Regions from separate parts of the Pseudomonas sp. LjRoot71 genome, predicted to be linked through region 2. Evidence: predicted binding sites of a transcription regulator. Region 2 holds the regulator's gene; the other holds the start of a gene.

The links. Region 2 encodes FliA, which starts transcription of late flagellar genes. Its sites were predicted from a motif close to CTAAAGTTTNNNNNNNNNNNGCCGNTAA; they were not measured.
Positions count from the first base shown of each region.
Region 1: a site for FliA is predicted at 2,438-2,465, ahead of ACSQ17_RS14805 (methyl-accepting chemotaxis protein). Genes of this name have one in related genera too.

Region 1 is NZ_CAXURA020000001.1:3,152,858-3,157,278, forward strand. It holds gene ACSQ17_RS14800 (efflux RND transporter periplasmic adaptor subunit) at 1-502, opposite strand, end outside; gene ACSQ17_RS14805 (methyl-accepting chemotaxis protein) at 694-2,319, opposite strand; gene ACSQ17_RS14810 (DUF1513 domain-containing protein) at 2,514-3,623, opposite strand; gene ACSQ17_RS14815 (imelysin family protein) at 3,633-4,421, opposite strand, start outside.
Region 2 is NZ_CAXURA020000001.1:598,756-603,176, reverse strand. It holds gene flhF (flagellar biosynthesis protein FlhF) at 1-871, shown strand, start outside; gene fleN (flagellar synthesis regulator FleN) at 950-1,780, shown strand; gene fliA (RNA polymerase sigma factor FliA) at 1,777-2,523, shown strand; gene ACSQ17_RS02910 (chemotaxis response regulator CheY) at 2,631-3,005, shown strand; gene ACSQ17_RS02905 (protein phosphatase CheZ) at 3,025-3,813, shown strand; gene ACSQ17_RS02900 (chemotaxis protein CheA) at 3,826-4,421, shown strand, end outside.

The DNA of each region.
Region 1 (4,421 bases), 2.6 Mb from region 2:
CGAGAATACGCTTTTTCGCCAGTTGCGCTTGCAGCTGGGCCACGCTGGCGTTGGCTTTCTGCAGGCTGGCGGAGAGGCGGTCGAACTCGCTTTTCGAGATGCTCTGACGGCTCACCAGGCTGCGGCCGCGCTCGTATTCCACGCGGGCCAGGCCCAGCTCGGCCTGAGCGGTGGCCAGGCTGGCCTGCTCGACATCGCTGTCCATCTGGATCAGCGGTTGTTGCAGGGTGACCTGCTCACCTGAGCGGAACAGCACCTGTTGCACGGTGCCGCCGACTTCCACGGTCAGGTCAACGCCCTGGAAGGCCTTGAGCGTACCGATGGCTGGCAGGCGACTCTGCCATGGGTGTTCTTCGGCGGTTGCCGCGTCGACACTGATGGCCGGTTGCGGAGCCGAGAACATCTGGATTTGTTGATAGATGGAGAAGCCTTTGTAGGCAGCCAGGGCGAGTACTACGACGAGTACTGCGCCGAGCATGATCAGCATGCGGCGGAGCAACATATTCCGGTTCCTTGGCAAAGCGGAAAGAGGGCCTGGGAATAGGCAAGAGGGGCACATTAGACCCCTTGTCAGAGCCTGTCAAAGATTCGCATTTACCAGACGTTACGGGGCATGTTGGGGCTGATCATTGAGTCAGTTATTCAGCAAAATGCCAGCATTTGCTGGCATTTTGTCGGCGTGTGTGAACAGCGTCAGGCACTCAGGCGTTGCGTGACCTCGTTGAGTTGCCCGGACAGTTCGTGCAGGTTGCGCCCGGCGCTTTCGGTACGCTGCACGTTCTCCTGGTTGGCGGTGGCGATGGCGGTGATTTCGGTGAGGTTGCGCGAGATGTCCTCAGCGACCGAGGTCTGTTCTTCGGCGGCGGTGGCGATCTGCCGGTTCATATCGCGAATCGCTTCCACGGCACGGGTGATCAACTGCAGGGTGGTGCCGGCTTCGGTGACCTGGGTGACGCCTTCCTCGCTACGGTTCTGCCCGCTTTCGATGGCGCGCACGGCATTTACCGCGCCGGTCTGTACGGTGTCGATGATCTGGTGGATTTCTGCGGTGGATTCAGCGGTGCGCTGCGCCAGGGTGCGCACCTCGTCTGCCACCACGGCAAAGCCACGGCCCTGTTCTCCGGCCCGGGCGGCCTCGATGGCGGCGTTGAGTGCCAGCAGGTTGGTCTGCTCGGCGATGCCGCGAATCACTTCCAGCACCTTGCCGATACGGCCGCTATCACTTTCCAGGCGGCGAATCACCTCCGAGGTGTTGCTGATTTCACTGCGGATATCGGTGATGGTCTTGATGGTGGCCTGCATCACCGTTTCACCCTGACGTGCGGCGTTGTCGGCGGCATCCGCAGCTCCGGCGGCTTCGGCGGCGTGGCGCGCCACTTCCTGGGCGGTGGCGGACATTTCGTGCATGGCGGTGGCGACCTGATCGGTACGCGAGAACTGCTCGCGGGTGCCCTGGGCCATCAGCGTGGCGATCGAGTTGAGCTCGCCGCTGGCGGTGTCCAGGTCGGCGGTGCTGCGTTTCAGGCGGGTGAAGGTGTCAGCGAGAAAATCACGCAGGATATTCGCCGCCACGGCCAGGTTGCCCAGTTCGTCCTGGCGGGTGGCGTCGACACGCTTGCCGAAGTTGCCCTGGCTGAGTTGGGCGATGTGCTCGATCAGTTCACGAATCGGGTTGATCAGGCTGCGGTTGATCAGCCACAGGCTGAACAGGGCAATGACCACGCTGGCACCAAGCATCAGCAAGGTGCCGTAGGTAATGGTGCGCTCGGCTGAGACATTGATCAGGCTGGCCTGTTCCAAGCTCTGCTTGTGCAGTTGATCGGCCAATGCTTCCAGTTGCTGGGTGGTGTTGCGGTCGATGCCGGACACGGCCTTGTCGCCCACCGCAGCATCGCCACCGGCGGCAATAAAGGCATCACGGCCTTTGCGGTAGTTGACGCCGAGGGTCTGGTGCTCGCGCCGCAGGGTGTCGATCTGGCCGCTCAGGGTGCGGGCATCAGCGGCCAGCTCACTCAGTTTGCCGAGGGAATCCTGCACCTTGCGTTCCTGAGCCTCGAACTGGCTCCAGTATTTGTCCAGCTGGGCCTTGTCGCTGCCGCGCAGCAACACGTTCTTCCATTCCTGCACTTGGGTCTTGAAGTTCAGATTGGTTACGTCGATCAGCGCGGAGGCTTCCAGCGGTCCTTCGAGCAGACCGCGGTAGGCCTGCATGCCGCTGGACAGAAAACTGAAGCAGGCCAGTGCGGTGACCAGAATCAGTGCCAGGCTACCGCCGAGCAGGGCGAGGATTTGCGCGCGCAAGGATTTCTGCAGAAACATGGGTGGATACCCCTGAAGGTGAACGGCGGGATGCCAGTGACGCCAGGTGCGCCCTAACTGCGAAGATCCCTATCGACTGGTATCAGTTGGGCCGTGATGAACGGCCTCTGAGGAGTATAGATCGGCTCTGCAGCAGCGTTCTTTAGCCTGCCGCAGGCGTGTTACAGGTGTGTGTGGCGTTCTGGTTTGCAGGTTCAAGCCAGGCGCAGGTGGTTGTCCCACAAGCCGGCGGGCAGTTGCAACGGTTGGCTGCTGATCTGGGCGCTGCGGCAGTCATATAAGCGGCAACGGCCGACACCACTGCTGACCACAAATCCGTCGGCCACCGCGCCCACTCCGGCACAATCCGGCAACGGCGCGTCGAGGCGCAGTGCGGCGCTGTCCAGGTCCCAGATAAACACCCGGTTGCCGCGCGGTGCAGTCAAGGCCAGCAGGCGCAGTTCGCTGTGGATCGCCACGCTGGCGGTGTACTGGTTCATCAGCTGACGCTGCGCATCGGCCACCGGGAAGTGCTGGAACGGCTGACCGGGACGTTTGATCGCCAGCAGCGGCACTGAATCACTGAGTTCGCCCATGTATTGCTGGCCGGTGACCAGGGTGCCGTCGCTGGCCACTGCCATATGGCGCACGCTGTTCATGCGCTCGGGCAGCTGTTCCTTGCTGATCAGGCTGCCGTCACGGCGCATCAGCACCAGGCTGGACTCCATGGCGTCGAGGTTCATTTCCACCCGGCTGTCAGCCTCGGTGCGGATGCCGCCATTGGCCACTGCCAGGGTTTCACCATCGGGCAGCCAGAGCAGTTGGTGCGGGCCCAGGCCGTGGGTCGACAGTTCGCTGCTGCGCAGCAGTTGCTCACCTTGCAGGCGATAGACCCCGAGTACGCCACGACCGGGGTCGGAGGTGTCGTTCTCGGTGGCATACAGCCGTTCGCCGTCCTTGTGGAACACTGCATGGCCGTAGAAATGACGCTGCGTCGGCGAATGAAGGGTTTGCAGCAGGCGGCCATCGCGGGTGTCGATCAGGTAGCTCTGGGTGCTCGGGCGGCGGCCGACAAACAGCGCCATTGGCAGAAACGGGTGGCCGATGACGTCGTGGCAGCGCTCGCTGACGGCGGTGGCGAACACTTGGCTGCCGTCCAGTCGGTAACCCACCGCAAAGTGCTTGCCACTGCTGTCGTTACGCGCTGACAGCAGCAGCGGCTGGGCGTTGCTGTGCATCAGTGTCCAGCCGCCATAAGTGCCGGTGGCCGCTGCCGTGGCGGCCAGGGCTGCGACACTCAGGCCGAGAAAAGTACGACGATTGATCTGCATGGGTTAGTCGCCGTCATGGGCGTTAAAGCCCAGCTGGATGCCCAGGGCTTTCGCCAGCTCGGCTTCGTGCAGGCGGTGCAGGGCGTTAAGGCTGTCATACAGCGCGTTCAGTTCGGCGCGGCCGGCTTCATCACCCAGCAGTTCGCCGAGTGGCCGCTGGGCTGCTGCCAGGCGCTGGCGGGTATCGCTGTAGGCGGCGTTGATGCGTTGTTTCAGTTCATCCTGATCACTGCTGAGCAGTGCCTGGATGCCGTTCTGCTCGGCTCCCAGCCAGATGCGTTCGGCGCTGGCCAGACTGGCGGCGAGGTTGGCCAGGCTGGCTTTGCTGCGCCAGGCTTCGGCCTGGTAAGGCTGCGGCTGGCCTTTGCTCTGCCGGCCGAGCGGCGTGCCGAGTTTTTTCTTCAGCCCGTCGATGGCGCTGACCTGGGTGCGCAGCAATTCGGCCACCGCTTCCGGTGCCTCGGCGTAGCGCTCATTGGGGAAGTTTTTCAGCTGGGCGGCCATGCCGTCCTTGCTCTGCCAACTGGCCAGAATGTCAGCGGCGAGGCTTTGCTGGTGTTCACCGATGGCGGCGAGCAGCGGGCAATAACGGGCCTTCTGCTCGCTGTTGTTAAGGTCCAGGGCTGGGTCGAACAGCAGGTATTCATAAGCTGTCAGGCCCTGCACCACGACGCTGGCGTTATCCAGATCGGCGGCGGTCAGTCCGGGCTTGCTGTTGAGCAGCGCTTCCACCTGGCGCGCCACTAGGTTCTTTTTGTCTGGCCAGAACTGAATCTGCCAGGCGCGGTTACC
Region 2 (4,421 bases):
GATTGCCTGGGGGCAGCTACAGAACCGCCGTCCGCAGCAGGCCAACCTGTGGCGTCGTCTGCAGCGCATGGGGTTGTCGGCTGAACTGTCGAAAGCCTTGCTGGAGCGCGTGGCCAACGTGGCCGAGCCGCGTCAGGCCTGGCGCATGCTGCTAGCGCACCTGGCGCATGCGATCAAAACGCCGAAGCAGGAGCCGATGGACGAAGGCGGGGTGATCGCCCTGGTTGGTCCGGCCGGTATGGGCAAGACCACCACCCTGGCCAAGCTGGCTGCGCGTTATGTCCTCAAATACGGCGCACAGCACATCGCCTTGGTCAGCCTGGACAGCTATCGCATTGGCGCTCAAGAGCAACTCAAGACCCTCGGGCGTATTCTCAATGTCCCGGTAACCCTGGTCGATCCTGGCCAGTCCCTGACCCAAGCCCTGGCCCCGCTGGCGCGCAAGCGTGTGGTGCTGATTGACACCGCCGGCCTGCCCGCTAACGATCCAGCGCTGCGTATGCAGCTGGAAACGCTGGCCAGCCGTGGCGTCAATGCAAAAAATTATCTGGTAATGGCCGCTACCAGTCAGGGCCAAGTGCTGAAAGCCGCCTACCATAGTTATAAGCGCTGTGGTCTGGCAGGTTGTATTGTCACCAAGGCGGATGAAGCCACCAGCCTGGGTGAGGTTTTAGGGCTGGCTATTAGCCAGCGTCTACCGGTAGCCTATCTCGCCGATGGGCCACGAATTCCCGATGATCTGCAGGTACCGCGCAGTCATCAGTTGGTCAGCCGGGCCGTGGGGCTGCAGGCGACCCAAGATCCAAGCGAGGATACGATGGCGGAGATGTTTGCCGGCCTTTATCAGCAGCCCGCACGGCGTGTCAGTTAAGCGCCAGGCTGTTGCAATTGAACCGCGCGTAGCCGGCCGAGTGGCTCCAGTCGAAGTTAGACAAGGTGTGTAGAAAATATGGGTATGCATCCCGTACAGGTGATTGCGGTGACCGGCGGCAAAGGTGGCGTCGGTAAGACCAACGTCTCGGTGAACCTGGCATTGGCCCTGGCTGATCTCGGCCGCCGGGTGATGCTGATGGACGCCGACCTGGGCTTGGCCAACGTCGATGTGCTGCTTGGTTTGAGTGCCAAACGCACCCTGGAAGACGTTATCAGTGGCGAATGTGAGCTGCGCGATGTGCTGCTGCAGGGGCCGGGCGGCATCCGCATCGTGCCGGCGGCTTCGGGCATTCAGAGCATGGTGCAGCTGTCACCGATGCAGCATGCCGGGTTGATCCAGGCGTTCAGCGATATTAGTGATAACCTCGACGTGTTGATCATCGACACGGCAGCAGGTATTGGTGATGGCGTGGTCAGCTTTGTACGCGCGGCCCAGGAAGTGCTGGTGGTGGTCTGCGACGAGCCGACCTCAATCACTGACGCTTATGCGCTAATCAAACTGCTCAACCGTGACCACGGCATGAACCGTTTTCGCGTCCTGGCCAATATGGCCCACAGCCCGCAGGAAGGCCGCAACCTCTTTGCTAAGCTGACTAAAGTGACTGATCGTTTTCTTGACGTTGCCCTGCAATACGTAGGTGCGGTGCCGTATGACGAGTCAGTGCGCAAGGCCGTGCAAAAGCAGCGCGCGGTTTACGAAGCCTTCCCGCGTTCGAAGTGCGCGTTGGCGTTCAAGGCGATAGCCCAGAAAGTCGACGCCTGGCCGTTACCGGCCAATCCGCGCGGTCACCTGGAATTTTTCGTTGAGCGTCTGGTGCACCAACCGATCGCGGACACGGCCATATGACAGCAGCCTCTGGACTTCGTATGTATAGCAAGGCACAGGCGCAGGACTCCCAGCACCAGTTGATCGAGCGCTATGCGCCTCTGGTCAAACGCATTGCCTATCACCTGTTGGCGCGTCTGCCTGCCAATGTGCAGGTCGACGACCTGATCCAGGCCGGGATGATCGGCCTGCTCGAAGCGTCAAAAAAATACGATTCCAGCAAAGGTGCCAGTTTCGAGACGTTCGCTGGCATTCGCATTCGTGGCTCCATGCTCGACGAGGTACGTAAAGGCGACTGGGCCCCCCGTTCCGTGCACCGCAACAGCCGCATGGTCAGTGATGCCATTCGAGTAATTGAGGCCAGAACGGGCCGAGATGCTAAAGATCAAGAGGTTGCGGCCGAACTCCAATTGAGTCTCGAGGATTACTACGGCATTCTTGGCGACACTTTAGGCAGCCGCCTGTTCAGCTTCGACGACCTGTTGCAGGACGGCGAGCATGGTGGGCTGGGTGAAGACGCTGGCAGCAACCACCTCGAACCTTCTCGTGATCTGGAAGATGAACGCTTTCAGGCAGCCTTGGCCGATGCCATCGCCAACCTGCCGGAGCGCGAGCGCCTGGTGTTAGCGCTATATTACGATGAAGAATTAAATCTTAAGGAGATCGGCGAAGTACTGGGGGTTAGCGAATCACGCGTAAGCCAACTACACAGTCAGTGTGCCGCCCGTTTACGCGCCCGTTTGGGCGAGTGGCGCGCACACTGAGTGGCGGTTGCGGCACTCGCTGATATCTGGGCCGGTTTCACGATTAAAGGCGTACACAGGTTGCTGGGTGCGTTTGGGACTGTACGGAGGTCGACTTGGACAAGAACATGAAAATCCTCATCGTTGATGACTTTTCAACGATGCGACGGATCATCAAGAACCTCCTGCGTGACTTGGGGTTCACCAACACCGCCGAGGCCGATGACGGCACCACGGCCTTGCCGATGCTGCAAAGCGGCAGTTTCGATTTTCTGGTAACGGACTGGAACATGCCCGGCATGACCGGGATTGACCTGCTGCGCGCCGTACGCGCGGATGATCGTCTGAAAACCCTGCCGGTGCTGATGGTAACGGCCGAGGCCAAGCGCGATCAGATCATCGAAGCAGCTCAGGCTGGGGTTAACGGCTATGTGGTCAAGCCGTTCACTGCCCAGGTGCTGAAAGAGAAGATTGAGAAGATCTTCGAGCGGGTCAACGGCTGATGTCTGCCATGAGGGTGCTATGGAGCATAAAGATTCCGTTCAAGGCGACCTTGAGTCGACCCTGAAACACAACGCTCGCCAATTGGTCGACAGCCTGGAACAGGGCAATTTTGGTGAAGCGGTACAGCTGATTCATGAACTCAACAAGGCGCGTGATCGCGGCCTCTATCACGAGGTTGGCAAGCTGACCCGTGAGTTGCATAACGCTATCGTCAATTTTCAGCTTGACCCGCGTGTGCCACACGCTACCGAAGTGTCGCAAATCACCGATGCCACCGAGCGGCTCAACTATGTTGTGACCATGACCGAGAAAGCGGCCAATCGCACCATGGATCTGGTCGAGCAGAGTGCGCCGCTGGTCAATGATCTCAGCGACGAGGCTCAGAGCCTGAGTGCTGATTGGGGCCGTTTCATGCGCCGCGAAATGAGCGCTGACGGCTTTCGTGAACTGGCCAAGCGCGTCGAACTGTTCCTTGCTCGTAGCGAGCGCGATGGGGCCAAGTTATCTGCTCACCTCAACGACATTCTGCTGGCTCAGGACTTCCAGGATCTGACCGGGCAGGTGATCAAGCGTGTCACGCAGTTGGTCACCGAAGTTGAGAGCAACCTGCTGAAACTGGTGCTGATGGCCAGCCAGGTGGACCAGTTTGCCGGCATTGAACACAACCATGAGTTGCTCCGTGCCGAACAAGAAAAACAAAAAGAGCCTTCCCGTGGTGAAGGTCCGCAGATTCATGCCGATAAGCGTGAAGACGTCGCATCGAATCAGGATGATGTCGACGACCTGCTTTCCAGCCTGGGATTTTAGGAGCACGTCTATATGAGCTTCGGCGCCGATGAAGAAATCCTCCAGGACTTCCTGGTAGAGGCCGGCGAGATTCTTGAATTACTGTCCGAGCAGTTGGTGGAGCTTGAAAGCCGCCCGGACGACATGAATCTGCTCAACGCTATTTTTCGCGGTTTCCATACCGTTAAAGGTGGTGCCGGTTTTCTCCAGCTCAATGAGCTGGTGGAATGCTGCCATATCGCAGAAAACGTCTTCGACATCCTGCGCAAGGGTGAGCGGCGCGTCGACTCCGCATTGATGGATGTGGTGCTAGAAGCACTGGATGCCGTCAACAGTATGTTCAGTGAAGTCCGCGAGCGAACTGACCTGACCCCAGCGACGCCTGAATTGCTGGCAGCATTGGCTCGTCTGGCTGAGCCAGCCAGTGCTGATGAGTTGATGCAGGCTGAAGCGCCGGCAGCCGAACCTGAACCCGAACCGGAGCCGGAACCCGAACCGGCAGTTGCCCAAGCCCCAGCAGGGGATATTACCGACAGCGAATTTGAACAACTGCTCGGCGCTCTGGATGAAACGCCAGCCCCGGTGGCTGTTGCGGCCAGCAGTGACGAGATTACCGACGACGAGTTCGA